DNA from 4 places in the Kitasatospora sp. NPDC023176 genome. Region 4 is predicted to be linked to each of the others. Evidence: riboswitches for the same ligand, from Rfam matches in the RefSeq annotation. Region 4 holds a riboswitch; each other region holds the start of a gene.
The links. A riboswitch is a leader RNA that binds a small molecule or an ion and turns the genes downstream of it on or off. The one in region 4 is predicted to bind cyclic di-AMP.
Positions count from the first base shown of each region.

Region 1: it holds a riboswitch for cyclic di-AMP, as region 4 does, so the genes downstream of both, ACZ3YL_RS30550 (M23 family metallopeptidase) here and ACZ3YL_RS21315 (NlpC/P60 family protein) in region 4, are expected to answer to the same signal.
Region 2: it holds a riboswitch for cyclic di-AMP, as region 4 does, so the genes downstream of both, ACZ3YL_RS01675 (glycoside hydrolase family 16 protein) here and ACZ3YL_RS21315 (NlpC/P60 family protein) in region 4, are expected to answer to the same signal.
Region 3: it holds a riboswitch for cyclic di-AMP, as region 4 does, so the genes downstream of both, ACZ3YL_RS28965 (M23 family metallopeptidase) here and ACZ3YL_RS21315 (NlpC/P60 family protein) in region 4, are expected to answer to the same signal.

Region 1 covers NZ_JBVHIP010000028.1:21,293-28,568, reverse strand. Annotated here, with positions in the region: gene ACZ3YL_RS30560 (alpha/beta fold hydrolase) at 1-763, opposite strand, end outside; gene ACZ3YL_RS30555 (YiaA/YiaB family inner membrane protein) at 857-1,147, opposite strand; cyclic di-AMP (ydaO/yuaA leader) riboswitch at 1,344-1,502, shown strand; gene ACZ3YL_RS30550 (M23 family metallopeptidase) at 1,515-2,348, shown strand; gene ACZ3YL_RS30545 (hypothetical protein) at 2,489-3,361, opposite strand; gene ACZ3YL_RS30540 (GNAT family N-acetyltransferase) at 3,404-3,973, shown strand; gene ACZ3YL_RS30535 (sensor domain-containing protein) at 4,122-4,865, shown strand; gene ACZ3YL_RS30530 (hypothetical protein) at 5,005-5,778, shown strand; gene ACZ3YL_RS30525 (GNAT family N-acetyltransferase) at 5,815-6,261, shown strand; gene ACZ3YL_RS30520 (hypothetical protein) at 6,258-7,276, opposite strand, start outside.
Region 2 covers NZ_JBVHIP010000001.1:302,315-309,590, forward strand. Annotated here, with positions in the region: gene ACZ3YL_RS01670 (IclR family transcriptional regulator) at 1-358, shown strand, start outside; gene ACZ3YL_RS01675 (glycoside hydrolase family 16 protein) at 525-1,925, opposite strand; cyclic di-AMP (ydaO/yuaA leader) riboswitch at 1,926-2,091, opposite strand; gene ACZ3YL_RS01680 (MoaF-related domain-containing protein) at 2,533-2,949, shown strand; gene ACZ3YL_RS01685 (alpha/beta hydrolase) at 3,023-4,219, opposite strand; gene ACZ3YL_RS01690 (TetR family transcriptional regulator) at 4,499-5,125, opposite strand; gene ACZ3YL_RS01695 (SDR family NAD(P)-dependent oxidoreductase) at 5,263-6,027, shown strand; gene ACZ3YL_RS01700 (GNAT family N-acetyltransferase) at 6,117-6,539, opposite strand; gene ACZ3YL_RS01705 (phosphotriesterase family protein) at 6,658-7,276, opposite strand, start outside.
Region 3 covers NZ_JBVHIP010000025.1:105,317-112,592, forward strand. Annotated here, with positions in the region: gene ACZ3YL_RS28950 (RidA family protein) at 1-143, shown strand, start outside; gene ACZ3YL_RS28955 (DUF2470 domain-containing protein) at 261-980, shown strand; gene ACZ3YL_RS28960 (APC family permease) at 985-2,529, opposite strand; gene ACZ3YL_RS28965 (M23 family metallopeptidase) at 2,885-3,862, opposite strand; cyclic di-AMP (ydaO/yuaA leader) riboswitch at 3,865-4,048, opposite strand; gene ACZ3YL_RS28970 (MFS transporter) at 4,445-5,902, shown strand; gene purB (adenylosuccinate lyase) at 5,926-7,276, opposite strand, start outside.
Region 4 covers NZ_JBVHIP010000015.1:69,010-76,285, forward strand. Annotated here, with positions in the region: gene ACZ3YL_RS21305 (NYN domain-containing protein) at 143-1,444, shown strand; gene ACZ3YL_RS21310 (C40 family peptidase) at 1,646-2,680, shown strand; cyclic di-AMP (ydaO/yuaA leader) riboswitch at 3,018-3,172, shown strand; gene ACZ3YL_RS21315 (NlpC/P60 family protein) at 3,183-4,307, shown strand; gene ACZ3YL_RS21320 (C40 family peptidase) at 4,535-5,581, shown strand; gene ACZ3YL_RS21325 (hypothetical protein) at 5,635-6,789, shown strand; gene ACZ3YL_RS21330 (glycosyltransferase 87 family protein) at 6,812-7,276, opposite strand, start outside.

The DNA of each region.
Region 1 (7,276 bases), on a different contig from region 4:
TCGGGTAGTGCCCGGAGCCTTCGATCATGATCTTCCGCGCACCGAGCTTCTCGGCCTGGAGGTCGGCGATGGCTTCCGGCTTGGGGAAGTCGGGGTCCTTGCTGCCCATCAGGACGAGGGAGGGGCAGCGGACGGCAGCGGTCCAGCCGATCGGCGCGGAGTCGCCGGTGACGTGGCCGCGGGTGGCGGTCTTGCGGCCGGGGCTGCGCAGGGCGGCGACCAGTCCGTCGACGTAGCCGTCGAGGTCGGCGGGGCGGGGGCCGGGGTAGGCCATCTTGCGCAGGTAGTAGCCCCAGACCGCGGGCCACCGGACCATGGCGGCGCCCATCACGACCATGACGCCCCGCATGAGGGCGTTGGCCCGGTGTTCGACGAAGGCGTCGATCAGGGCGATTCCGGCGACCCGTTGGGGTGCGTCCCCGGCGGCCTTGACGACCGTCGCGCCGGTGTAGGACTGGCCGACCAGGACGGCCCGTTCGATGCCGAGGTGGTCGAGCAGGGCGAGGACGTCGGTGGCGATGGCGGCGGGGCTGTAGTCGTCCCAGACGATGGAGGATTCGCCGAAGCCGCGCAGGTCCATGGTGATGACCCGGTGGCCGGCGGCGGTGAGCAGCGGGTGCAGGTGCCGGTAGGCGCGGCGGGAGTCGAGCATGCCGGGGAGCAGGACGACGGGGGTGCCGTCGCCCTGCCGGGTGTCGTCGTACGCGAGGCGGCCGCCGGGGACGTCGAGGTACTGGGTGCTCGGGGTGGTGGTGCCGTTCATGGTGGGCCTCCGCTGGCTCGCTCGGTGCTGCCGATAGCCATAAAGCTAAGGCTAATAGCCTTAGCCGTCAAGGGCCCTTGCTCGGGAACCCGCTCAGGCCCCCTCGATCTTGAACGGGTCGTGCTCGCTGAGCAGCTTGTCCAGCCGGGCCTGGTCCACCCGGGCGAGGGTGTCCGAGGACTCCTGCCGGTCCCGGATCACCTTGGCGAGCGTGAAGGAGGAGGTGACGGTGTAGAGGAGGCCGATCCCGAGGAAGGCCCGGGTCCAGCCGCCGACGGGCAGGTAGGCGATCCCGGCGGCGAGGGTCACGCCGGAGATGGCGAAGGAGAGGACGGCCTGGACGTAGTACGCGGCCGTGGTCCGTGACTGCATCGGTGCGCTCATGGCGCCAGGATGTGCCGGGGCGGCCTGGTTGCACATGAGTAGGAGTACTCAGATGAGCCAGGCGACTGAGGTGTCGTTCGTTGACGACCGATCACCTGTTCCACTGCCGTCCCGGACGGATGGCTTGGAATCAGGGCGTCCTAGGATTAACGTCTGATAACGCAGCGCGGTCGTCAATGCCGTACCCAGACGGCACCGTGCGCCGTCGCCTAATCCCGCCGGCCGGCCTCCGGGCAGGCCAGGGAGCCGGGGAACCACGTTCCTTGGGGTGAATCGGCGGGGCCCCGGCCCGGCCGTAGGAGACCTTCCTGCTCCGAACCCGTCAGCTAACCCGGTAGGCGCGAAGGAAGGAAAGGAGCACGCCTCCGTGGCGTCGACGCACACCCCGGCACACCCGGCCGGCCCCGCAGCCGGTACCCAGCTCCTCGACCACCCCGGCCCGGACGGCCCGGACGCGTTCGCCCCGGAGGCCGAGGCCAACCGCCACCGGATGCCGCGTCAGACCCGCGGGGCCTCCCCGCTGCTCGGCGTCACCGCCGTCGCCGCCACCCTGGGAGCCACCGGCTTCGCCTCCGCGACCCCGGCCGCCGCGCCCGCCGTCGAGGCCCCGGACGAGTCGCCGGTCGCCCTGGCCGCCGACCCCGGCCTCGCGCTCGCCGCCCGCATCCAGCAGCAGGCCGACAGCCAGCGCACCGCCGCCGAGGAGGGCGCCCGACTGCAGGCCGCCCAGGAGGCCGGCGCCAAGGCCGCCGCCAAGGAGGCGGAGGCCAAGCGCGCCGCCGAGGAGGCCGAGCGGGCCAAGGCCGCCGCCCTCACCCTGCCGGTGAAGGACTACAGCCTCTCCGCCCACTACGGCCAGAGCGCCCGCTACTGGGCCCACCTGCACACCGGCCTGGACTTCGCCGCCGACACCGGCACCGCGGTGTTCGCGGTCGGCCAGGGCACCATCACCTCGGCTGGCTGGTCCGGCTCGTACGGCTACCGGATCGTCGAGACCCTGCCCGACGGCACCGAGATCTGGTACTGCCACCTCTCCTCGATCATCAAGGGCTCCGGCACGGTGACCTCCGGCCAGCAGATCGGCAAGGTCGGCGCGACCGGCAACGTCACCGGCCCGCACCTGCACCTGGAGGTCCGCCCCGGCGGCGGCGCCCCCGTCGACCCGGAGACCTGGCTCCAGCAGCGCGGCCTCACCCCGTAAGGACCGCGAAAGCACGAAAGGACCGCGGAACCGCAGGGCCGCGAGACCCGTAAGGGCCGCGAGACCTCGTGAGGACCGCGAGACCCCGTAAGACCGTGAAGCAGGGCCCCGGGCGCGCCGCCCGGGGCCCTTCCGGCACCTCACTCCGGCGGCAGCTGCGCCAGGTACGCGTCGATCTCGGCCGTTCCCGGCTCCGGCGCGAGCTCGGGGAACTCCTCCACCAACAGCCGTGGCAGCCCGGGCACGGTCCAGTCGCCGAGCAGGTCGAGCGCCACCTCGGCGGCGGCCGCCTCGAAGTCCTCGAAGTCCCCGGCCAGCTCGTCGGGCATCGGCCGCCCCAGCGCGTTCAGCTCGGCCAGGTTGCGGTAGCTGCGCCGCATCAGGCCCTGCTCCAGCAGCCGCCGGGCGCCGTCGGTGGCCATGCCGACCGACAGCACCCGGCCCGGCCCCCAGCCCTGCTCGTCCGGTTCGTCCAGCCAGCCGGTCGGCGTCAGCGCCTCGTACCCGGCCAGCCGCTCCTCCTCGCTCAGCCCGGCGAAGCCGGCCAGCCAGTCCCGGACGGCCGCCGGGTCCGTGACGTCCACCCCGTGGGCGTGCAGCAGCACCGCGTAGAGCCGGGGCCAGGTCACCAGGTCGGCGCGGCGCAGCAGTCCGGCCGCGACCTCGCCCTGCCACTCGGCCTCGGCGTGCAGCCGCTCCTGGCGCTTGGCGTTGAGCCGCTTGACCGCCCGCTGGTGGTCGACCAGCAGCCGTACGGCGTCGCCGTAGGCGAGCGGGTCCTGTTCCGGATCGGGTTGGACGTAGAGGTGGAGCCTTTCGTACAGCAGGTGCTCCACCGCGTCGGAGGTCAGTTCGGGCCAGCCGTCGTGCATCCTGCCCTCGCCCAGCTCCAGCAGCGCCAGCACCGCGCGCAGCGGCGCCTCGGCCACCGGCGCCCGGTCCTGCCCGGCCGTCCAGGCGAGCAGGTCGGCGGCCCTGGTGCGCGGGGCGAGCCGCAGGTCTTCGTCGTTCATGGTCCGAACGGTAGCCGCCGGGCGCGGGTAGGGTCGGCAGCCATGGTCCCGATACGACTCCTCGGCCCCAGGTTGGCCGTCCGCGAGTACCACCACACCCCGGAGGAACTGGACGCGCTGCACGCGCTGTACAGCGACCCGGAGGTCACCCGCTACCTGCCGTTCGAACCGCGCGACCGGGAGACCTGCGCCGACCAGATCGAGCTCTACCTGGAGGAGGCGATGGCCGAGGAGCGGGACACCTACCGGCTCGCCGTGGTCCGCCGGGAGGACGCCGAGGACCCGGAGGACGCCGTGCCGGTCGCGCACGCCAGCCTCACCCTCGGCAAGTACCGCTCCGCCTACCTCGGCTACGTGCTGAGCCGCCGGGTGTGGGGCCTCGGCTACGCCGGCGAGATCGCCGGACTGCTCTGCGAGTTGTCCTTCGGTCCGCTCGGCCTGCACCGGCTGGCCGCCCGGGTCGACGTGGACAACACCGCCTCGGCCAAGGTGCTCACCCGGCTCGGCTTCCAGCTGGAGGGGCGGGTCCGGCACGACCTGCTCAAGGGCGGGGTCTGGTGCGACTCGTACCAGTACTCGCTGCTCGCCGACGAATGGTCCGGCCGGCAGTAGCGGGCCGGCAGTAGCGGGCCGGGGCCGGGGGTTAACCCCACCCCCGATCCGCCGGTCCTCCGGATGTTTGCCGAGCCGCGCCCCGGCCAGACTTGAACACGTCAGCAGGTACGAACGTGAGCGCGAACGAGGGGCCGGGATCCGGGAGATGAGCAGCAGCCGAAGCACGCTGGATCAGGAGTGGGATGCCCCGGGCGGTCACGGCGACGACGGCGTCCGCCCGGCCGGGGCCCGCCGCACCGAGCGGCCGCCGGGCTTCTGGCGGGCGCCGTTCTCCGGCCACTACTACCGGGAGGTCGGCTACGCGCTCACCGGTCTGCCGGTCGCGATCGTCGGTTTCGCCGTCGCGATCGCCCTGTTCTCCTTCGGCATCGGCACCTTCGTCACCGTCCTCGGCCTGCCGGTGCTGGCGGGCCTGACCAGCGTCTCCCGGGGCCTGGGCCGGGCGGAGCGGGCCCGGGTGCGCGAGATGCTCGCCCTGGACGTGCCCGGTCCGGCGCCGGTGCGCCAGGAGCGTCCGGGCAGCTGGGGCGCGATCACCGCGCGGCTGGTCGACGGGCCGGGCTGGAAGGCCGCGCTGTACCAGCTGGTGATGTTCCCCTGGGCGGTGTTCAGCTTCGTGATGACGCTGACGTTCCTGCTGCTGGGCTGGGCGATGGCGCTCTACCCGCTCTACCAGTGGGTGTTCCCGCGCTACACCTCCTGGCGCGGCTACCAGCTGTTCGACTTCACCGACAGCCACCACGTCCGGCACGCCTACTACGTCGAGGGTGCCGGGCAGATCGCCGGGTTCTCGGCGATCGGGGTGCTGCTGATCTTCCTCACCGCGCAGATGGTCCGCGGCCTGACCGGCGTCAACCGGGCCGCCGCCCAGGGCCTGCTCGGCCGCTGAGCCCCGGCACCTGCCCGCGTCGCCCCCGCCCCCGCCCCGTGCTCGTTCCACCCCCGCCCCGCCCCGCCCCGCCCCGCCCCGCCCCGCCCCCGTCCGTGCTCCGGATGCGGGCGGGGCGGGCCCGTGTTCGGATGACCGGGTGATCACCGCCACCGCCCCGGACCCGGACCCGGCGTGCGTCCCGGACCCGGACGTCCTGGTCACCTCCCGTCCGCTGGACGAGTACTGCGCCCTGTTCGGCCTCACCCGCGCCCGGCTCGCCGCCCTGCCCGGCCCGCTGCTGGACTGCCCGGGCGGCGCGGCGGGCCTGGCCGCCGAGGCGCGCGGGCTGGGCTGCCGGGTGATCGCCGTCGACCCGGCGTACGCGCTGCCGCCGCCCGAGGTCGAGGCCCGGGCGTTGGCCGCCCGGGCGTCGATGGCCCTCGCGATGGCCACGCACCCCCACCTGTACCCCTCGTCCCGCCGGTGCCGCCCGCACCGCCCCGAGCGCTACCTGCGCAGCTGGGACCGCGCCCGCCTGCTGTTCGCCGCCGACTCGGCCGCCCATCCGCAGAGCTACCTGGCCGCGGCGCTGCCCCGGCTGCCCTTCGCGGACGGCGCCTTCGCCCTCACCCTGAGCGGCTACCTGATCTTCGCCTACCCCGAACTGTTCGGTCCGGAGAGCCAGTTGGCCGCCCTCGCCGAACTGGTCCGGGTGACGGCCCCGGACGGTGAGGTGCGGGTCCAGCCGCTGCACGACGGCCGGGGCCGCCACTGCGGCCACCTCGACCGACTGCGGTACGCGCTCGGCGAGCGCCGGATCGCCAGCGAGGTCCGCCGGGTGCCGCGCGGGGACGGCCGCACCCAGCGGGTGCTGGTCCTGCGGACCGTCGACCGGCGCCTCCGCCGGCCGTCGCCGTCGACCATTCCGTAATGGTCACTAGCCGGGTCTGCCCCTATACTCGCCCGTATGAGCGAGACCACGATCCGGCCCGCCCAGCCGGCCGACGCCGACCGGCTCACCGCACTGATCCAGGCCTCCACCGCCTACCGCGGCGCGTACTTCGCGATGATCGACGGCTACCTGGTGAAGCCCGACTACGTCGAGCGCCACGAGGTGCGGATGGCCGTGGACGACACCGACGACCGGCTGCTCGGCTTCTACGCGCTGATCCACGAACCCGCCGAACTGGACCTGATGTTCGTCGCCGACGAGGCCCAGGGGCTGGGCATCGGACGGGCGTTGATCACGGACATGCTCGCCCGGGCCCGGGCGGCCGGGATCGCCACGGTCAAGGTCGTCTCGCACCCGCCCGCCGAGGGCTTCTACCTGCAAGTGGGCGCCGAGCGCACCGGAACCCGCCCGCCGCGGCCCAAGACTCCCTGGGAACAGCCCGAACTGCGCTTCACCGTCTAGGAGTTCACCTGCGGGGAGTTTGCCTGCGGGGAGTTTGCCTGCGGGGAACTGCTCTGCGGGGCGGCGCCCTGCGCGGGGTCCGCGGCGGCCGCCGCCTGCGCCGGGACGAAAGCCGCCGCCTGCAGCCGGGACAGGATCTTCTCCGCCAGCCAACTGCGGTCCGACCCGTACGGGATGCCCTGCGGGTCGACCAGCTGCGCCGTCACCGCGTCCCGCAGCCGCTGCGCTTCGGCGCCGGGCAGCCGGGAGAGCAGGCCCCGGGCGGCCAGCAGCGCGTGGTACTGCTCGAAGCCCGAGCGCGGGTGCTCGATCGCGTCCAGCACGCTCGGCAGGTCCGCCAGCGACGGATCGCCCTGCATCAGCGCGAGCGCCTGGATCCGGCGGCCCTCGGAGCCGTCCGTGTAGAGGCCCCGCACCTGGTCGGCGGTGAGCGCCGAGCGCTTCGCCGTCGAGCGGACCTCCGCCACCACGCCTTCCGGCCCGGCGGGGGAGCCCGAGGCGGGCGGCAACTGCGCGGCCAGCGCGGCGGGTTGGTCCGCGCTGCCGCCGAGCAGCCCGAGCTGCTGCATCGCGCGCACCCGGAGGTCGTCCGCGCCCACCTTGTCGCCCCGCCGGTCGCGGTCCTGCCCGGCCAGGAAGAGGTCCAGCGCCTCGTCGGTCTCGGTCAGCACCCGCGGCAGCGCCAGCCGGGTGACCAGCCAGCCGGCCAGGAAGCCGAGGACCAGGAAGTACAGCACCAGTGCGGCCGCGAACGGCACCGCGGCGTCCGCGTCGCCCAGCACGGGCGCCAGCGCCGTACCGAGCTGGTGCAGCCGCTCGCCGAGCGAGCCGAGCTGGGTGAGCCCGACACCCAGCAGCACCTTGGTCAGCCAGTCGGAGACCTGCTCCAGGTTGGTGTTCGGCGCGTACGAGCCCTGCGGCTCGCCGGAGCCGCTCTTCACCCGGGGCACCCCGAACAGGAAGCCCAGCGCGCCGCCGAGCACCGTCGAGGCTCCGGCGACCACCAGGCCGCCGC
Region 2 (7,276 bases), on a different contig from region 4:
GCACTGCACCGGCGTCGGCAAGGCCCTGCTCGCCCAGCTCCCCGAGGACGAGGCGCGCGCGATCCTGGGCCCCAACTCGCTGCCCGCGCACACCGAGTACACCCTCACCGACCCGCAGGAGCTGATGGACCAGCTCGCCGAGGCGCGCGAGCGCGGGTACGTGGTGGACGACCAGGAGCAGGAGATCGGCGTCCGCTGCATCGCCCTCACGGTACCGGGCGCGCCGACGCCCACCGCGCTCTCGGTATCCGGCCCGGAGGCCCGGATCCGGGCGCTGGAGGATCAGACGGGGGCGTCCTCGCTGGTACCGGTGATGCAGGAGATCGCGACCCGGCTGGGGCAGGTCCTGGCGCCCTGACGCCTGATTCTGACGCTACGTCAATTCACCTGCCGCACCTGGGGATCAACGCAAGAACCGGCAGCCGTTCCGACCACGCGCGGTGGTCGAGGCGGCTGCCGGTCCCTGAGAGCGGCTGGTCTTGGGTGGTGCGGGTTCGGCTACCCGGGGCGGGCTACGTGACGGCTCAGCGGTAGACGCGCACGTAGTCGGCGGCGAAGGTGATCGGGGTGTTCCCCTGCGGCGCAGGGTGGTACTTGCCCGCGCCCACCGAGAGGTTGAGGATCAGGTACGCCGAGAAGCCGGCGCCCACGCCCTTGTTGTCCGAGTACACCTTGACGCCGTTGACGTACCAGTCCACCGAGTTGGCGCCGTAGTAGGTGCCGATGGTGACCCACTGGTCCTTGGCGACGGCCTTGGCGTCGGTGTAGTACTCGGGGTTGCTCGGGTTGACGTGGTTGGTCAGCTCCAGCAGGTTCGGGTTGTCGGGGTGGTACTCGAAGGAGTCGATCTCCCCGTTGCCGTTCTTCCAGGTCCACAGGGCGGGCCAGGCGCCGCCCACGGAGGGCATCTTGACCCGGGTCTCGGCGTAGTCGCCGGTCTTGACCTGGAAGCCCTCGGCGGAACCCTCGGTGGTCAGGAAACCGGTGTTCCAGGACTGCTGGCCGTTCTCCAGGGTGGGGCCGCCCGGGGTGGCGGTGAAGGTGGCGACGCCGTTCGCGACGGTGACGTTGTTCTTGTTCAGCCAGTCGAGCTTGTTGTCGTCCGGGTTGTGGTTCCCGTACTTGTACGAGGTGCTCTTGTCGCCGACCCAGCGCTGGCCCCAGTCGATCGGGCCGTTGAACTCGTCGGACCAGGTCAGCGACTTGCCGGCGATCGGGGAGGACGGCGCCGGGGTGCTCGGGCTCGCGGTGGCGCTCGGGCTCGCGGTTGGGCTGGTCGGGCTCGTCGGGCTCGCGGTCGGTGTGGTGGTCGGGCTCGCGGTCGGGCTCGTGGTCGGCGGCGGCGTGGTGGTCGGGCTGGTCGTCGGCGTGGGCGTCGGCGCGGTGGTCGGGCTCGTGGTCGGCGACGGCTTGGCGCTGGGGGTGGCGGTCGGGGCCGGGGTCGGCGTCGACGTGCCGGTGCGGGAGACCACCAGCTGCTGCGAGGGCAGGTTGTGCCAGGCGCCCCCGAGGTCCTGCCAGAAGCCGAACTGGGTGTACGTCCCGGCCGGCAGGGTGCGCGCACCGCTGGTGAAGTCGACCCCGCTCGGGCATATCCGCGCGTTGGTCGCGTTGCCCGGGAAGTCCAGGTTGGTGCCGCGCGCGTCACGGACGCCGACGCCGACGGTCTTGGCGACGAAGCAGGCCGAGGAGTGCAGGCTCAGCGAAGCGGTGGTGGCCTGGCCGGCGACCATGGCGGCCGGAGCGAGCCGGTCCTGGGTGACGGTCGGGGCGGTGGCGGCCTGGGCACCGGCGACGGACGGCAGCCCGAACAGGCCTGCGCCGCTGATCGCCAGCGCCCCGGTGGCGGCGAGGGCGGCGTTGCGGCCGCGGTGGGACGGACGGGCGTGGCGGGGCGCGCGGCGGCGCCGGGCAGGCTGGTGCATGGGGGTCCTCTGCGACGCCTGCGAGGTGAGCTGTCGGATTCGGACTGCAGTTGCCCGGCCGCCTGTGGAGCGGCTTCACCCCTAGCCACGGCCCGCACACTGGTGCGTACGGGCCGGGCGCTGACCTTGGTTCCCCCGCTCCCGTCCGCTGTGGCGCTCGACAGCTCGCCGACGGGTGGACGGGACTCGGCGTCCCGGCGGCGGGGTCCGCGACGGCGGACGACGGTTGCAGGCTAGGCAGGCCGTCCGTGAACGGACAACCTGATCGGGCCGGTTGTCGCACAGCTCACAGTGGTGTCGATCAACGACGCTGCGTGGTGGCCGAGTTGATCAACCACGTCGTCGCGGCCCGGGGCTCAGCCGAGCCAGCCGGCCACCTGGCTCTCGGCCTCCGGCGACCAGGCCGGCTCCAGGTGGTTCAGCCCGGGTAGCAGTCGCTGCCGCCGGTCGGCAGCACCCCGAGCCAGGGCTGCTAGGACCGGCGTGCGGCCGCCGCCCATGTGCCGGTCACACACGGTGAGCGGCGCGGTGGTGGCGGACCGTACCGTGGCGCGGGGCCGCCCGAGTCCGCCCGGTCGGATAAATTGGAGCCCTGGCGTTTTCCACGGTGCACAAGTGCACCGAGCCCGACCCGTACGACCCGTACGACCCGCACGGTCCGTCCCGCGCTCCCGAGAAGAGGTCCCGCCCCACCATGACCGCGTCCCTGCCCGCCTTCGCCGGCCGTACCTACGTCTTCCGGGCCGACAACGGCGCGGCCTTCCGCAACAGCTACTCGGCCGACGGCACTCGGCTGCGCTGGGAGGGCCTCGGCGAGTCGGCCGGCCAGTGGGAGGACGTGCGGCTGCACGTCGCCGAGGTCGCGCCGGAGATCTACTTCATCAGCTGGACGGAGCAGAGCGGGATCACCGTCAGCCATGTGATGGACCTCAATGCGCTGACCGTACGGGCCTTCTGGACCTTCGAGGGCGAGGGCGGCCGGGTCGGCCAGCTGCACACCGGGACGCTGGAGCGGGTGGCCTGACCGGCGCCGGGCCGTAGAACGCGTCGAACCCCCGGGGCCTGGGCTCCGGGGGTTCGACGCGTTCCCGTCGCCGTCAGACGGTCTGGCTCGCCTGGCCCGAGGGGTTCGGCCGGCCGGGCTGGTTCGGCTGGCTGGGCTGGTTCGGCACCTTGAGGTGCTGGGACAGCCACTCCAGCGAGGACGGCAGCAGGGCGCTCCAGGTCTCGAAGTTGTGGCCGCCGTTCTCGAGCATGCTGTACGAGACCTTCATGGGGCTCCGCACCGCGTCGATGAACGCCTCGGTGTCCGGCTTGTAGTTGCCGTCGCCCTTCTTGGTACCGGCCAGCAGGACCGAGATGTCCGGCGGCGGCATGTTCTTCAGCCGCCACATCAGGTTGGCCTCGTTGCGGCGCTGCTTGCTGCCGCCGAAGAGGTCGCCGGTGGTCGGGTCGTCGGCGGCGTCGTAGTAGCCGGACAGGGCGACGGCGGTCGGGAAGACGTCCGGGTGGCGCATGGCCATCTTGACGGCGCAGTAGCCGCCGGTCGAGTTGCCCATGAAGGCCCAGGCGTGCGGATCGGGCGAGACCCGGTAGCTGGCCTGGATCGCCGAGGTGACGTCCTTGGTGAAGTACGTGTCGGACTGGGCGCCGCCCGGGATGTCCTCGCACTCGGTGTCCTGCGGCATGGCGGGCGAGGGCTGCAGCATGACCATGACGGTCGGCTGCATCCGGCCCTCCTGCAGCAGCTTGAGCGCGGCGCCCGGGTAGTTGAAGCGGGTGATCAGGTTCTCGGCGATTCCTGGGAACCCGGTGCTGACGATCACCGCCGGGAACTGCTTCTGCGCGTACTCGGGCTGGAAGTACTGCGGCGGCAGGTAGACGAAACCCTCGGTCGACAGCCGGCTCACCTTGCCGTCGATCCGGACCTTGCGGATCTCGCCGGACTGGCCGGGTTCACGGCCCCTCGCGCCGCCGCCCTTGACCGACGCCTGGCCTATGGTCTCCACCAGCAGGCGGCCGGAGGCGTCCGCCTTGTTGTGTATCACCACCGGGCCGGTGCTGCCGGTGCCCAGCAGGTCGTCCCAACTGCTGTAGAACGCGAAGTAGTTGTTCGCCACCAGGCCGAGCGCCGCGAGCACCGTGAGCTGGGTGGCGAGCAGCGCGCCGATCCGGCCGAACACCGCCTGCCAGCTCTTCCTGGCGAGTCTGGGCCACAGCCAGACCGTGCCGACCATCATCACGACCGCGACCAGCACGGCCAGCGCCAGCACCTTGTGGCTCGTCAGACCCATGTTCCAGTTGCTCCCACACCTCGGACTCCACGCCCCCTCCGCTCAGGGACATCCGAGGAGTTCACCCCGGTTCCCCCACCGGGGCGTGAGGTCCAACCCTAGCGGGAGCTGGGAGGAAGCTGATCGGGGGCTGGGGAAGGCTGAGGACGGGTTTCAGTCGACAGATTTCGAAATCTGTTAGCTGAACTCTGTTATCTGTCGTCTGTCATCTGAAATCTGTCAGCCGTCAGCCGTCAGCCGCCGCCCGTCGTCTGTCGCCTGCCGGCCGCCGACCGCCTGCTACGCCCCGGCCGCCCACTCCCAGAGCCGCAGCCCCGCCGTGAGCTCGCGCATGCAGCGGGCGCCGAGGTCCTGCGGGGAGCCCGGGCCGGTGACCGCCACGTCGGAGGCGGCCCACTGCTCCAGGGCCACCCGGATCGCCGCCGTGGCCGCCGCGGCGGCCAGCCGGATCTCCAGCGGGTCGGCGCCGACCGGGCAGCGCTCGGCCAGGACGGACCGCAGTCGCTCCTCCGATCCCGCGTGCACCCGCTGCCAGGTGCCGTCCAGCCGGGGGTCGCGCAGCAGGCTTCGGGTCCAGTGCATCGCCTCGACGGCCGCATCGTCGGCCGGGGTCAGCGACTCCACCGCGGAGCGCTCCAAGGCCTCGCGCAGCGGGCGGTCCGCCGGACTCTCGGCCAGCAGCTCGACCCAGCGCTGCCCGCCGGCCGCCAGCAGCGGAGCGACGGCGTCCTCCTTGACGGAGAAGTAGCGATAGAAGGTGCGCAGCGAGATGCCCGCGGCGGCGGCGATCTCCTCGGCGGTGGTCGCCTCGGCGCCCTGCTCGGCGAAGAGCGCGGCGGCGGTGCGGGCGATCTCCAGCCGGGTGGCGTCACGGCGGCGCTGGGTCAGGGTCGGGCGTCCGGTCACAAGGGTCAGCGTACGCACCCGGGCTCCATAATGACGCACCACGCCTATATGGCACATCGAGACTTATTGGCACGACGTGCCATAAAGGCGTACCGTGTCTCCTGAGGTCGAGAGACCACGAACGAAGGAGTACCACCATGGAGCGCTTCAGCGGACGGAACGTCCTGATCACCGGCGGCGGCTCTGGCATCGGCCAGGCGACCGTGCACCGGATCCTCGCCGAGGGCGGGAACGTCGTCGCCGTCGACGTCAACGAGGACGGCCTGAAGAAGACCCTGGACCGCGCGACCGCCGACGGCACCGCCGACCGCCTGACCATCCAGGTGCTGGACATCTCGGACGAGTCCGCCGTGGTGACGGGCGTGGCCGAGGCGATCACGGGCCTGGGCGGCCTGGACGTCCTGGTCAACGCGGCCGGCATCCTCCGCTCCTCGCACACCCACGAGACCACCCTGGAGTTCTGGAACAAGCTCCTCGCGGTGAACCTCACCGGCACCTTCCTGATGACCCGCGAGGCGCTCCCCGCCCTGCTGGCGACCGGCCGGGGCGTGGTGGTCAACTTCAGCTCCACCTCCGCGAGCTTCGCCCACCCCTACATGGCCGCGTACGCCGCGACCAAGGGCGGCATCCAGTCCTTCACCCACGCCATCGCCTCGGAGTACTCGAAGCAGGGCCTGCGCGCGGTGTGCGTCGCGCCGGGCAGCATCGACAGTGGCATGACCAACAACCCCGGCCTGCCCGCCGACGCCGACTTCAGCCTGCTCGCCAAGCTCTCCCCCGCCATCGGCCGGGGCTTCGCGGGCCCGGACACGGTCGCCGGCGTGATCGCCATGCTGGCCTCCGACGACGGCGCCTTCGTCACCGGCACCGAGCTGCGCATCGACGGCGGCACCCACATGTGAGCCGCCGGTCCGGTTGACGGCGGGGCCCGTGCCATCCCCCATCCGGCACGGGCCCCGTCAGCGTTCTCCGGGCTCCGCCCGTGCACCGGTCAGTCCAGCGGCTTCGCCAGCAGCAGTTCGCGGGTGGTCCCGTCGGCGAGGAGATCGCCGGGTTCGGCGAGCGGGACGAAGCCATGGCGGCGGTATCGGGCGAGCGCGGCCTCGTTGCCGGGCAGCACCGCCAGGCGCAGGGTGCTGCCGCCGTCCGCGCGGGCCCAGTGCTCGACCTCCTCGATCAGCCGGTCCGCGACGCCCCGCCCGCGCGCCCAGGGCGCCACCCACAGCGAGCGCAGCTCCCGCACGCCGTTCGCCGTACCGGGCAGCCCGCCGGCCAGCCCGGCCGGGGCGTCGTCGAGCAGGGCCACCAGAGCCGACGGGAGCGAGCCACGAGTGCATCGCCGGGACCGCCTCGCCGGGGCGTGGTCCGGGCAGGGGCTTCGCGGATTCAAACCCCGGCGGGCGGACGCGGCCACGGGAGGGACGGTTTGGGCGAATCGTTTCAGCAGGCAGCTTCGGTGGACGGTTTCCGCGGGTGGTCTCGGCGGGCGGTCTCAGCGGGCCGTTTCAAGGGCCTGCTTCAGGGGCCCGGCTTCACGGGGTGCGCCAGTCCGCGGCCAGGGCGGTTGCCGGGTTGGCGACCAGCAGCCGGTCAGGCAGCTCCGGCCCGAAGGTGCGGGCCAGCCGCGGGGCGAGGTCGGTGAGCAGCCGGGCGGGGCCGCCGACCGCGCGGGCCGTCCTCGTGGTGGTGTCGGCGCCCAGCAGCAGCCGGTCGGCGTGGCCCGCGTCGACCAGGTCGGCGATCACGTCGAAGGCCTGGAGGTCGGCGGGGTGGCCGATCCGGGAGGGGCTGTCCAGGGCGAGGAACACACCCTCGGCGGCCAGGCTGCGGTGCACCGCCCGGTCGGTGAAGCGGGTGAGGTGGCCGAGGACGATCCGGTCGGGGCTGACTCCGTGCCGTCCGTGGAGCCGGCGCAGGACGCCGTGCGGGTCGCCGTCGGGTTCGAGGTGGACGGCGATCGGCGCGCCGGTGGCGTGGTGCGCCTCGGCCGCGGCGGCCGTCGTCCGGCGGGTGTGCGCGGTCAGGGGGCCCGCGTCGTCGGCGATCTTGATCAGGCCGGGTCGCACGCCCTCGGGGGCGCCGGGGAGCCCGGTGGTGAGCTCGGTGACGAAGCGCTCGGCGAGGTCGGCGGACGGGGTGGGGCCGGAGCGG
Region 3 (7,276 bases), on a different contig from region 4:
CGCTGATGAACGAGGTCTACGCCGAGTTCATCGACGAGAACATCGAGCCGGGCGGCGTGAAGCCCTGCCGGACCACCGTCTTCGTCGAACTGCCGCAGGAGCCGATGCTGGTGGAGATCGACGCCCAGGCCGTCGTCTCCTGACCCACCGCCAACGCCCCCGAGGCCCGGACGCCACCGCGCGTCCGGGCCCTCGCCGCACTTGCCACACCCCCACCCGGACATTAGGTTAGGCTCACCTAACTAACAGGAGGTCCGTCCATGAGCCTGCCCACCGGCGACGCCCAGGTGCCCGAGCCCACCACCGCCGACCGGGTCCACAGCCTGCTCAGCGCGACCTCCTCACTCACCGTGCGCGCCCTCGGCGAGCACCACGAGCTGGACACCCCGGTCTCCGTCCACGGCTCCCGACTGCGCCTGCGCGTCCCGCTCGACGCCCCGCTCACCGCGGCCGCCGCCGGCGCCACCGACGGCCTGGCCGTCGTGCTCGACGTCACCGATGTCTCCCCCGTCGCCGTCCGCGACCGGATCCGCGCCCGGCTCACCCTGGCCGGCCGGCTGCACCTGGCCCACCTCACCGACGACGGCCTCGGCGTCCACCTGCGCGTCGACGTCGCCCACGCCGTCCTCGCCACCCCGTACGGCACCAACGCGCTCACCGCCGCCGAGCTCGCCCTCGCCACCCCCGACCCGCTGGCCCGGCACGAGGCCGCCCTGCTCACCCACCTGGCCGACGACCACGCCGACGCCCTCGACCTGCTCACCCGCCTGCTCGACCCGGCCCTGCTCACCCACCGGCCGGCCGTCCGCCCGCTCGCCCTGGACCGCCACGGCCTGGTGCTGCGCCTGGACTACTCGCACGGCCACCGCGACGTCCGCCTGGTCTTCCCCCAACCCGCCGACGACACCGAGGACTTCGGCCACCGGATGCACGAGCTGCTCACCGCCGCCGAGCACGACCTGCCCGCCCGCCGGCGCTGACCGCTCACCGCTCCGCCGCGTCCTCCAGCACGATCCGCCCCATCCGCGCGTACAGCTCCGGCCGCCGGCGCCGCAGCACCAGCGCCGTCCCGATCCCGCCCAGGAACACCCCGATCACCAGGTACGGGGTCAGCCGGAACAGCAGGGTGCCCGCCGCCGCTCCGGCCGCCGCACCCCGGTTGACCACCAGCAGCGCCACCACCGCGCCCATCGCCACCCCGCCGGCCAGCGGCGCGAGCAGCGTCCGGCACCAGTGCGCGGTCTCCGGGTGCCGGCCCTGCACGTGGAAGTACCCCACCACCGCGAAGGAGCACAGCGTCTGCACCACCAGGATCGCCATCGTCCCCAACAGCGCCAGCAGCGTGTACAGATGGACGTACGGGTCCATCCCCGCCGCCAGGAACGCCAACACCAGCCCGGCCGCGATCACCGACTGCGCGACCGAGGCGACGTACGGCGAACCGTGCCGCGGATGGGTCCGGCCGAGCGCCGGGTGCAGCAGCCCCTCCCGCCCGATCGCGTACAAGTACCGTGCGGCGCACTGGTGGAAGGCCATCGCACAGGCGAACGAGCCGGTGACGACCAGCCATTGGAACACCGTGACCGCCCAGCTGCCCAGGTGTGCGCCGAGCGGATCGAGGAACAGGCTGTTCCCGTCCTTGCCCGGCACCGCCCCGCTCGCCACCGCGATCGCGTGCTCGACTCCGTTGCCGGACAGGATCATCCAGGACACGAAGACGTAGAACAGCCCGATCCCGATCACCGACACCATGGTGGCCCGCGGCACCACCCGCTTCGGGTCCCGCGACTCCTCGCCGTACATCGCCGTCGACTCGAAGCCGACCCAGGAGCAGAACGCGAAGAACAGTCCCAACCCGGCCGCCGCCGGTCCCGAACTCCCCGCTCCCCTGAGCCCGTTCAACGGGTTCACGGCCTCGCCGACGATCCCGTCCGGCCCGCCACCGGAGACCAGCACGGCCAGCGAGACCGCGCCCAGCACCACCAGCTCCAGCACCAGCGCCACCCCGAGCACCTTCGCCGTCAGATGCAGGTCGAACCAGGCCATCACCCCGATCGCCGTCATCCCGAGCACCGCGTACCAGCCCCAGCCGAGGTCCACGCCCAGCTGCGACCGGACCAGCCCGCGCAGCGAGTACGCGAAGAAGCCGATGACCGAGGCCTCGAAGATCATGTAGGCCAGCAGCGCGAGCATCCCCGAGGCCATCCCGACCACCCGGCCGAGCCCGTGCGAGACGTAGCCGTAGAACGCCCCGGCCGCCGTGATGTGCCGGGCCATCGCCACGTACCCGACCGAGAACACCGTGAGCACCGCGGTCGCCAGGACGTACGCGGCCGGCGCGCCGACCCCGTTGCCCTGCCCGATGACGATCGGCAGGTTCCCGGTCATCGCGGTGATCGGGGCCGCGGTGGCGACCGCCATGAACACCACGCCCGCCAGGCCGACCGAGTCCGCCTTCAGCCGGTCGACCCCGCCCGGCCCGGCCCGCTCACCGGCGGAACCGACCGCGTCCCCGCTCCGGACGGTCATCCGGCCTCCTCGTCCACCCGGACACTGCCGCCCGCCGAACCGGCCGGGCACTGACTGACCGACAGGATCGCGCGCCGACGGCCGCCCCGGAGTACGGCTGATGATCCGACGAAGCCGACGGGTTGACGGCGCGTTCGAGGCCCCGAACACCGCCACGGACCGGAAACGGCGGTGGCCGGCCCGGCCGTACGAGAGCTTGTCCCGTGCGGCCGGGCCGGCCGTGGGCGTGTCCCGCGCCCAGGTCCACTGCTGCGGCGATCACCCGGTCGAGCGGTCACCCGACATGACCATCCCGGGCGGTCGATTCGCCCCGCATCAGCGGTGGTTCACACGGTCCCGTGGAAGGGACCAGGGATCAGAGCGCGACGCCGTGCGCCCGCAGGTAGGCGACCGGGTCGATGTCCGAGCCGTACTCCGGACCGGTGCGGATCTCGAAGTGCAGGTGCGGGCCGGTCACGTTGCCGGTCGCACCGGAGAGGCCCAGCTGCTGGCCGGTGGTGACGCTCTGGCCGACCTTCACGCCGATCGAGGACAGGTGCGCGTACTGCGCGTACTTGCCGTCGGCGAGCTTGATCTCGACCTCGTTGCCGTAGGCGCCGTCGTTGGCGGCCTTCACCACGACACCCTTGGCGACGGCGCGCAGCGGGGTGCCGGTGGAGGCGATGAAGTCCTGGCCGGTGTGGTGGCCGGAGGCCCACATCGAGCCGGCCACGCCGTAGGCCTCGCCCAGCACCGGGTTGGCGAGCGGGGCGACGAAACCGGTGGTGACGGCGACCGGGGCGGCGGTGACGGCCTGGGCCGGGGCGGCGGTCTGCACCTGGGTCTGCAGCTGGGCGCCCGGCTTGGCGGCCTCGGTCTGGACCTGCACCTGGGTGTCCGCGGCGGCGGAGGCGTCCTGGGTGGCCGGAGCAGCGGCCGGCTTCGCCGGGGCGGCGGGCGCGGCGGGCGCGGCGGGCTTCGCGGCGTCAGCCGCGTGGCCCACGAGGGCCAGCTGCTGGCCCGGGAAGATCAGGTTCGGGTTGGCCCCGACCACCGAGCGGTTCTGCTCGTACAGCGCGTGCCAGCCGCCCTGGACGTCCTTGATGTCGGCGATCTTCGAGAGGGTGTCGCCACTGATGACGCGGTAGCTCTGGTGCCCGGCGGCCGGAGCGGCGTCCTGCGAAGCGACCGAGGCGACCGAAGCGGTCGAGGCGGCCGGAGCAGCCGGGGAGGTGTCCGCCTGGGCGCCCATCGCGGTCACGAGCGGCAGGACGAACGAGGCGCCGGTGACGGCGGTGGCGATGCCGATCCGGGCGGCACGGGGCAGGGCGATACGACGAGCCTGTGCAGGCATGGAATTTTCCTCTCCGACGCCTGCGAGGTGAGCTGTCGGGTTCGGGCTGGAGTTGCCCGGCCGCATGCGCGGCTTCACCCCAAGCCGGTCCTGGTCGTCCACGCCCTGAAGAGGCGCGAACTCCGGTCCGGCGACTTACCTGTGGGTCCCCCGCTCCTGCCGTACAGAGTTCGGTGCGAGCCACCGGGCAGCGGCAGGACTCGGCGTTCCACCCGGTGGATCCGTCCGGGCTGGCCGGGCGGTCGCTGAACTAAAACTCATCCGTTCAGGTGAAGCAATGTCGATCTCTTGAATCGGCAACCAATCCCGGCGCAGTGGTCACCCTCCGAATGATCCGCTGCACCGTACGTGCACAATCCATTCACCCCGTGCCACTGATCCAGCACCCTGCGCCGACCAGGCCACCCCTGCGCGATCGTCCGGTCACGAACCGCCACGGGCCGACACACCACCCGGTGACCCTTGTCACGTACACCCCGGCGGGCGCAGGATCAGCCGGTGGCCACCTCTCAAGCAGGAACTCTGCGCCTGGGCACCGCGCAGGGTCGCTGGGTTCTCCTGGCAACGGTGCTCGGCTCCAGCATGGCGATGCTCGACGGCACCGTGGTGAACGTCGCCCTCCCCCGGATCGGCGCCGACCTCGGCGCCTCCCTCGCCTCCCTGCAATGGACCCTGAACGCCTATCTGCTCACCCTGGCGGGCCTGATCCTGCTCGGCGGCGCCCTCGGCGACCGCTACGGGCGGCGCCGGGTCTTCCTCATCGGCGTGGTCTGGTTCGCCGCCGCGTCCGCGGCCTGCGCCGCCGCCCCGACCATCCACGTGCTGATCGCCGCCCGCGCCGTCCAGGGCATCGGCGGGGCGCTGCTCACCCCGGGCTCGCTCGCCATGCTCCAGGCCGTCTTCCACCCGGACGACCGCTCGGCGGCGGTGGGCCTGTGGTCCGGCCTGGGCGGGGTGTCGGCAGCCGTCGGCCCCTTCCTCGGCGGCTGGCTGGTGGACGGCCCCGGCTGGCGCTGGATCTTCCTGCTGAACCTGCCGCTGGCCGCCGCCGTCATCGCGGTGACCTCCCGTTACGTCCCGGAGAGCCGGGACGAGTCCGCGACCGGCCGCTTCGACGTGCCCGGCGCGCTGCTCGCCGCGCTCGCCCTCGGCGCGATCACCTACGCGCTCACCGCCGCCGGGGAGGGCCTGTCCCCCGCCGTCTGGGTCACCGGCGCGATCGGCCTGCTGCTGGGCGCCGCCTTCGTGACTGTCGAGCGGCGCTCGCCCTATCCGATGCTGCCGCTCGGACTGTTCTCCTCCCGGCTGTTCACCGCCGTGAACCTGGTCACCCTCTGCGTCTACGCGGCGTTCAGCGGGGTGTTCTTCCTGCTGGTGGTGCAGCTTCAGATCGTCTCCGGGTTCTCCCCGCTGGTCTCCGGCTTCGCCCTGGTGCCCATCACGGTGCTGATGCTGACCCTGTCCGCGCGCGCCGGTCGCCTCGGCAAGCGGATCGGCCCGCGCCTCCCGCTCACCGTCGGCCCGCTGCTGTGCGCCGCCGGGGTGCTGCTGATGCTGCGCATCGGCCCCGGCTCCTCCTACTGGGTGGACGTGCTGCCCGCCGTCGCGGTGATGGGCTCGGGGATGACCCTGCTGGTCGCACCGCTGACCGCGACCGTGCTGGCCGCCGTCGAGGTGCGGCACGCGGGCATCGCCAGCGGCGTCAACAACGCCGCCGCCCGCGCGGCCGGCCTGCTCGCGGTGGCCGCGCTGCCGGCCCTGGCCGGGCTGAGCGGCGACGCCTACCGGGTGCCGTCCTCGGTGGACTCCGCCTTCCACACCGCGATGCTGATCTGCGCGGGCCTGCTGGCCACCGGCGGGCTGATCGCCTTCACCACCATCCGGGGCAACGTGCTCGCGCCGGAGGAGGAGCACCCGGTGGCCGAGCCGAACTGCGACTGGCCCTGCGCCACCACCACCCCGCCGTTCGACCCGGGCCGCCCCCGGACGCCCGAGGGCCCCACCACCGGAACGGCGGCGGGGCCCTCGGCCGAGAGCTGACGCGGCGTCAATTCAGCGGCGTGTCAGAGGATGTCGCCGGGCGCGTACTTGGCCGCCTCCGGGTAGGCCGCCGCGACGGCCGCCACCTGGCGGACGACCTCGGCGACCTGCGCCCCGGCCGCGCCGGTGAAGGACAGCCGGTCGCCCAGCAGCGCGTCCAGCGCGGCCCGGTCCAGCGGGATCCGCTCGTCGGCGGCGAGCCGGTCCAGCAGCTCGTTCTCCCGGGCGCCCGCGCGCATCGCCAGCGCGGAGGCGACGGCGTGCTCCTTGATGACCTCGTGGGCGGTCTCCCGGCCGACGCCCGCGCGCACCGAGCCCATCAGCACCTTGGTGGTGGCCAGGAACGGCAGGTAGCGGTCCAGCTCGGCCTCGATCACGGCGGGGAAGGCGCCGAACTCGTCCAGGACGGTGAGGAAGGTCTCCAGCAGGCCGTCGAAGGCGAAGAAGGCGTCCGGCAGCGCGACCCGGCGCACCACCGAGCAGGAGACGTCACCCTCGTTCCACTGGTCGCCGGCCAGCTCGCCGGTCATCGAGGCGTAGCCGCGCAGGATCACGGCCAGGCCGTTGACGCGCTCGCAGGAGCGGGTGTTCATCTTGTGCGGCATCGCGGAGGAGCCGACCTGGCCCTCCTTGAAGCCCTCCGTCACCAGCTCGTGGCCGGCCATCAGACGGATGGTCTTGGCCAGGCTGGACGGCGCGGCGGCCAGCTGGACGAGGGCAGTGAGCACCTCGAAGTCCAGCGAGCGCGGGTAGACCTGGCCGACGCTGGTGAGCACGTGGTCGAAGCCGAGGTGGCCGGCGACCCGGCGCTCCAGCTCGGCCAGCTTCCCGGTGTCGCCGCCGAGCAGGTCCAGCATGTCCTGGGCGGTGCCGACCGGGCCCTTGATCCCGCGCAGCGGGTAGCGGGCGATCAGCTCCTCCAGGCGGCGGAAGGCGACCAGCAGCTCGTCGGCGATCGACGCGAAGCGCTTGCCCAGGGTGGTGGCCTGCGCGGCCACGTTGTGCGAACGGCCGGCCATGACCAGCTCGGAGTTCTGGGCGGCCAGGTCGGCCAGGCGCACCAGCACGGCGACCGTACGGTCCCGGACGTGCTCCAGGGACTGGCGGATCTGCAGCTGCTCGACGTTCTCGGTCAGGTCCCGGGAGGTCATTCCCTTGTGGATCTGCTCGTGGCCGGCGAGGTCGCTGAACTCCTCGATCCGGGCCTTCACGTCGTGGCGGGTGATCCGCTCACGGGCGGCGATCGAGCCGAGGTCGACCTGGTCGATCACCCGCTCGTAGTCGGCGACGGCGTTCGCCGGAACCTCGACACCGAGGTCCTGCTGGGCCTTCAGGACGGCGAGCCACAGGTGGCGCTCGAGGACCACCTTGTGC
Region 4 (7,276 bases):
CCCGTCCGAGACCCCTGGCGGGGGCGCCGACGCTTCGGGCACTCCCGCTTCGGGTGCTGCCGCCTCGGATACTCCCGCCTCGGATACTCCCGCCTCGGATACTCCTGCCTCGGGTGCTGCCGCGGAGCGCGCGGCCGAGAAGCTGGACCGGCCGCTGCCCGAGGGCGTGCGCCGGCGGGTGGTCGGGCTGGCCTCGGACGCGCTGGGCGGGCTGCCGCCCGGGGAGCTGCCGCAGAGCCTGCGTCAGTACGCCAAGTTCACCCCCGCGCGGCGGGCCAAGTACGCGGCCACCGCGCTGGCGGCGGCGCTGGAGTCCGAGCCGGCCTTCCGGGTGCGGATAGCGGAGCGGCTGCGGCTGGGCCAGCCGGACCTGGTGAAGGCGTTGGAGTCGGGCAGCGTCCCCGGCGCCGCCGATCCGATGGACGTCGCGGCCGCCGCCTACCTGGTGCGCTCGGCGGGCTGGAGCCGGCTGGTCGCCGAGGCCGGCGAGGAGGCCGAGCGGGCCGGCGCCGAGGACGCGGTGGCGGAGGCCTCCCGGCTGGTGGAGAAGCTGCAGGCCGAACTGGCCGAGGTGCGGGCCGCCGCCCGGGCGGACCTGGACCGCCAGCGCGCGGAGTTCGAGGGCGTCCGGCGGGAGGCCGAGTCGCTGCGCAAGAAGGTGCGGTCGCTGGAGAGCGACACCCGCCGGGCGCAGGCCGAGACCCGGCGGGTGGCCGCGGAACTGGAGGCCGCGAAGGCGCAGGCCGCGGGTGAGCGCAGCGCGGCCGAGAGCGAGGCGCGGCGGTTGCGGCACCGGGTGTCCGAGCTGGAGAGCGCGGCCGAGCAGGGCCGCCGCTCGGCCCGGGAGGGGCGCAGCGTCGAGGACATGCGGCTGCGGCTGCTGCTGGACACCGTGCTGCAGTCGGCGCAGGGCCTGCAGCGCGAGCTGGCGTTGCCGGTCTCCCAGATCCGCCCGGCGGACCTGGTGGAGGCGGTGGTGCCGGGGGCGGCCTCGCCGCACGACGTGGCCCGGCGCGGCCTGGCCGACGACGACCCGGCGCTGCTGGACCAGCTGCTGGCGATCCCCCAGGTGCACCTGGTGGTGGACGGCTACAACGTGACCAAGACCGGGTACCCGACGCTGCCGCTGGAGCAGCAGCGGATCCGGCTGCTGGGCGGGCTGGCGATGCTGGCCCAGCGCACCCAGGCGGAGGTCACCTGTGTGTTCGACGGGCAGGACCTGGACGTCCCGGTCATCATGGCGCCACCGCGCGGGGTGCGGGTACGGTTCAGTCGGACCGGCGAGACCGCGGACGAGTTGATCCGCCGTCTGGTCCGGGCCGAGCCGCAGGGCCGTCCGGTGGTGGTGGTCTCCACCGACCGGGAGGTCGCGGAGGGCGTACGGAAGGCGGGCGCGCGCCCGGTGGCCTCGGTGCTGCTGCTGAACCGGCTGGCCCGGCCCTGATCGGGGGCCCGGGCGGCGTGATGGCAGGTCAGTGCCGTCGCCGTGGGGGTGTGCGGATCCGGTGAAGTCAGCGGGAGAACCGGAGTTCACGCCTTCGGGGGAGTGGCAAAACGGGTAGATCTTCACTAGGGTCTGGCGTCAAACCTATTTTCCGGTATCTCACCCGATCGGGCGAGTCCGTTGGAAGAAGGAGCCGGTCTCTTGGCCTCCCACCGCCGTCCCAGGCAGCCCAGCCGCGCGCGGGTCTCCGTGCTCACCGCTGCCGCTGCGACCGCGGTCGCCCTCTCCGCTCAGGTGGCCGCGCACGCCGCGCCGCAGCCGAACACGACCGACGTCAAGGCGCAGATCGACCAGCTCCAGCAGGACCAGGAGCAGGCGGCGGAGAAGTACAACGGCGCCAAGGAGCGCGCCGACCAGCTCCGCAAGCAGGCCGACCAGCTGCAGGATCAGGTGGCCCGCAGCCAGGACCAGATGAGTCAGCTGCAGACCGGCCTGGCCCAGGTCGCCGGCGAGCAGTACCGCACCGGCGGCATCGACCCGTCCGTCCAGCTGATGCTCTCCTCCGACCCGTCGGGCTACCTGGAGAAGGCGTCGAGCGTCCAGCAGGCCAGCACCAGTCAGACCGAGGCGCTCAAGGGCCTGCTCGACCAGCAGCGCCGGCTGGACCAGGAGAAGGCCGAGGCGGCCGCCGTACTGGCCTCGCTGGACTCCACCACCAAGGACCTGAACCAGGCCAAGGCGGACGTCAACACGAAGCTGAAGGCCGCCCAGGACCTGCTGAACTCGCTCAGCGCCGCCGACCGCGCCGCGCTGCGGGCCCAGCAGCAGCAGGACGACCGCGCCTCGCGCGGCGCCGACCGGGTCGACCTCAGCAACCTGCCGCCGGCCAGCGGCTACGCGGCCGTGGCCGTGGCCAAGGCGATGAGCAAGCAGGGTTCGCCGTACGTCTGGGGCGCCACCGGGTCGAGCACCTTCGACTGCTCGGGCCTGATGGTCTGGGCGTACGGCCAGGCCGGCGTCTCGCTGCCGCGCACCTCGCAGGAGCAGGGCCACATCGGGACCGCGGTGACGCTGGCCACGGCTCAGCCGGGCGACCTGGTGATCTACGGCGGGGACATGCACCACGTCGCGATGTACATCGGCAACGGCATGGTGGTCCACGCGCCGCACACCGGTGACGTGGTGAAGGTGATGAAGGCCGACGCGATGCCGATCAACACCATCCGCCGGATCTGACGGGCCGACACGCCGTCGGGGCCCGTTCCGGCCGTGTGATCCGCGCCACCCTCCGGTCGGAGGGTGGCGCTTCGGCTTGTCCGTTCCGTGGCTGACTCGTGAGACCTGATCAGCTTTGCGTGCGGAACTGATCACCATCAGTCATTTTCACAAAAGAACATGGGTAATCTTCCGTCTTTTTTCTGACAAGGATTTGAACGGATCACGGTTCAGTTACTAGGGTCATGCTCCGAACCACCGCACTGTCGATCACCCAGCCCGGGTGGCGGCGGTGGTTACCGCCGAGTTCGCGAAACAGCGGGGCAGGTCGAAGCGACTGCCCGACAGGGGAGCCCAGTAGTCGGGGGTGCTGCGGAGCGGAGCCGGGGAACCACGTTCCTCCGGGGTGAATCGGCGCCAGGTCGGCCGTAGGTGAGGCCGGTGAGGCGTCGTAGGGCATGCTTCCGGCCCGAACCCGTCAGCTCACCCGGTAGGCGGACGTAGGAAGAAGGAGCCCGCCTTCGTGGCGTCCCATCGTCGTCCCAAGCCCGCCAGTCGCGCTCGTGTCTCGATCCTGACCGGCTTCGCCGCCGCGGCCGTCGCGCTCTCCGCGCAGTCCGGCGCGCACGCCGACCCGCAGCCGACCAAGGACCAGGTCAAGGAGCAGGTCGACCAGCTCAACAACCAGGCCGAGCAGGCGACCGAGAAGTACAACGCCGCCCAGGAGAAGCAGCAGGAGCTGGAGAAGCAGGTCTCCGGCATGCAGGACCAGGTGGCCCGGCAGCAGGCGCAGGTGACCGACCTCCAGGGCGGCCTCGCCGAGATCGCGGGCGAGCAGTACCGCAACGGCGGCATATCCCCGACCGTCCAGCTGATGCTCTCCTCCAGTCCGGACAACTTCCTCAGCCAGGCCGGTGCGCTCAACCAGGCCGGCAGCACCCAGAAGAACCAGCTGAAGCAGCTCCAGGACCAGCAGCGCAAGCTGGACCAGGACCGTACCGAGGCCCAGGGCAAGCTCGCCGAGCTGGAGGCCACCACCACCCAGCTGAAGGCCTCCAAGGACGAGGTCCAGACCAAGCTGAAGGCGGCCCAGGACCTGCTCAACACGCTGACCGAGCAGGAGCGCCAGGCGATCAAGGCGGCCGAGGACAAGGCCGCCGCCGACGCCAAGGCCAAGGCGGACGCCGCCGCGAAGGCCGCCCAGCCCGCCAGCTCGGACCGCGCCTCGCGCGACAGCAGCCGCAGCGACATCGGCGCGGGCGCCGCCTCCGCGCCGGTCAAGATCGCCCCGGGCAGCTCGCACGGCGCGGCCGCGCTGGCCGCCGCCGCCACCAAGGTCGGCAGCCCGTACGTCTGGGGCGCCACCGGCCCCGGCTCCTTCGACTGCTCCGGCCTGATGGTCTGGGCGTTCAACCAGGCCGGCGTGTCGCTGCCGCGCACCTCCCAGGAGCAGGCGGGCGCCGGCACCCGGATCGGCTCGGACATCTCCCAGGCCCAGCCCGGCGACATGCTGATCTTCTACGGCGACGCCCACCACGTCGGCATCTACGCCGGCAACGGCCAGGTGCTGCACGCTCCCAAGCCGGGTGCGTCGGTCCGCTACGAGGCCGTCTCCAACATGCCGCTGGCCTCCATCGTCCGGGTCTGATCCCCGCTCGAAGGTTCACGGGCCCGGTCCTCCGCCACGGGGGGCCGGGCCTGCGGCTTTTCCGGCGGCTCGGCCTGATGTCCGAATAGGGGTCAAATATTCGGGTCCGGAGGGGTTTGGACTCGCTTGCCCGGACTCGCTAACGTCTGCCACCGGACTCCCGCTCGACGGCCGCCCAGCAGGGCGCGGCCGCGGGGCCGCGCCGCAGGAATGGAGCCGCTGCCGACATGCCCGTGCACCGTCGTTCCCAACTGCTCGCCCGTGCGCTGGTACTGACCGCGGCCGCCACCACGGCCCTGGGCGTGGCGACCGCCGGCAGTGCCCAGGCCGCCCCCGGAGCGCCGGACGCGCCCGACCGCAAGGACGTCAAGGCCCAGGTCGAGCAGCTGTACGACGAGGCCGAGCAGGCGTCGGAGAAGTACAACGCCGCCCAGGAGGCGCAGAAGCGGCTCCTCGGCGAGACCACGATCCTGCAGGGCGAGGTCGCCGCCGCCCAGGACCAGCTCAACCAGCTGCGCGGGGACCTCGCCACGGTGGCCGGGGCCGAGTACCGGAGCGGCGGGATGGCCCAGACCGCCCAGCTGATGCTCTCCACCGACCCCGAGGGCTACCTCGCCCGCGCCCGGACCCTCGGCCAGGCCGCCGAACGTCAGCAGGAGACCCTGCACGAGCTGGTCACCCGTCAGCGCGGGCTCGACCAGCGCCGCACCGAGACCGCGGCCAAGCTCGCCGAACTGGACCAGGCCCGCCGCTCGCTGGCCGAGAACAAGCAGCAGATCCAGCAACGGCTGACCAAGGCCCAGAAGCTGCTCAACAGCCTGGGCGTCGCCGAGCGGACCCGGATGGTCGCCCAGGACGCCCGGGACGCCGAACAGCGCGCCACCCGCGGCACCGACCGGCTGGACCTCGGCAGCGCCCCGGCCGCCTCCGAGCGCGGGGCCGCCGCGCTGGCCGCCGCGGTGCGGATGATCGGCTCGCCCTACGTCTACGGATCCACCGGACCCCGTGCCTTCGACTGCTCCGGTCTGATGTACTACAGCTGGCGGCAGGCCGGAGTGACCCTGCCGCGGACCTCGCAGGCCCAGGCGTACGCCGGGCAGCGGATCAACCTCTCCGAAGCACGGCCGGGAGACCTGGTGATCTTCTACCGGGACATGCACCACGTCGGGATGTACGCCGGCGGCGGGGTGATGGTGCACGCGCCGTACCCGGGTGCCAAGGTCCGGTACGAGAGCGTCAACGCGATGCCGGTCTCGGGAGTGGTCCGGCTCTGAGCGCGACGCCCACCGGGCCGGACGGCCCCCACCCGATAGACCCGGCCCGCCGCGTGCTGTCCCGGCGCGGTGCGCTGCTGCTGGCCGCCGGCGGACTGGCCCAGCTGTCGCTGCCGCCGGCCGCCCCGGTGGCGGTGCCCGACGGGCGGGCCGGCGACCTGCGGGGCGAGGTCGCCGGGCTGCTGGCGGCGCGGGCGCGCTCGCTGCCCGTCTGGTCGGGGCTGACGGGGGCCGAGGCGACGTACCGCAACCTGGTGCTGTCGCCGGCCGGCGGACCGGACCGGCTGACCGGCTCCGTCGAACTGGCCGTGCGGATCAGCGGGTACGACGAGTACCCCGTGGTGTACCCGCGCCGGATCGAGCTGGTCCGGGACCCGGGCGGCTGGCGGGTCGATCGGGAGGAGGGCACCGGCGGGCCCCCGGCGCTGTGGGACCTCGGCCCGGCCCGTACCGCCCCGGGCGCCCACTGCCTGGTGCTCGGCCTCGCCGGCGGGCCCGACCCGGCCGGGCTGGTCGCGGTGGGGGACAGCGCCGTGCCGGCCGTCAACGCGGTCTGGGGCAGTGCCTGGCCCGGCCGGCTGCTGCTCGAACTGCCCGCCACCGAGCCGCAGTTCGCCCGGCTGCTGGAAGCCGACCCGGCGGGCTGGACGGGCATGGCGGCGGTCACCGTGGCCGCCCCCGGCGCGCCCTGGCACACCCCGGCGGACCGGGTGGTGATCAACCCCGAGGCGTTCGGGCGGCTCAGCGGCTTCGGCCGGCAGGTGGTCGTCACCCACGAGGCCACCCATGTCGCCACCCGGGCCGACACCCGGGCCTGGACCCCGCTGTGGCTCTCCGAGGGCGTCGCCGACTGGACCGCCTACCGCGAGTCCGGCCGCCGCCCGCAGCAGATCGCTCCCGAGCTGGCCCGGGACGTCGCGGCCGGGAAGCTGCCCACCGCGCTGCCCGCCGACGGGGACTTCGCCGCGGGCGCCACCGGCATCGCCCAGGCCTACGAGCAGTCCTGGCTGGCCTGCGACCTGATCGCCCGCCGGTACGGGACCGGGCGGCTGGTCGACTTCTACCGGGCGGTCGGCGCGGGCGACGGACAGGGCGAGGACCGCGAGCACCGCGTCGACCGGCTGCTGCGCGGCGAACTGGGCGTCGGGCTGGCCGAGTTCACCGGGCTCTGGCTGGCCGAGGTGGAAGCCCTGAAGAGCCAGGGCTGAAGGCCCCCGGGCCGGACAGGGCCTAGCGGCCGGCCGGGTGGTCGATGCCGTCCAGGAGGTCCTGCTCGTACGCGATGCCCGGGCGCACCGGGTAGGCGGAGGCGGGCGGCAGCGCCGGCGGCTCGGCCAGCACCACGGTGGGCGGCAGCGGCGCCGGGGCGCGGGTGGAGCGCCAGAGCCGGACGCAGGAGAGCACGGTGGCGGTCAGCAGCAGCAGGTTGCGCAGGCCCAGCACGGTGACCGCCAGCGGCTCGCTGTTGAGGACCTGGGTGAACATCGTCGGGAACTCGAGCAGGGTGAGCGGGCAGGCCAGCAGGATCAGCAGCGCCACCGGCCGCTGGCTGGTGCCGCGCACGGTCAGGCAGACCGCGGCGACGCCGACCAGCCAGACCAGGTACTGCGGGCTGATCACCCGGCTGGTCACCACGAAGATCAGCAGCGCGCACAGCGCCGCGTCGTACATGGTGGCGGCGTTGCGGCGGCGGGC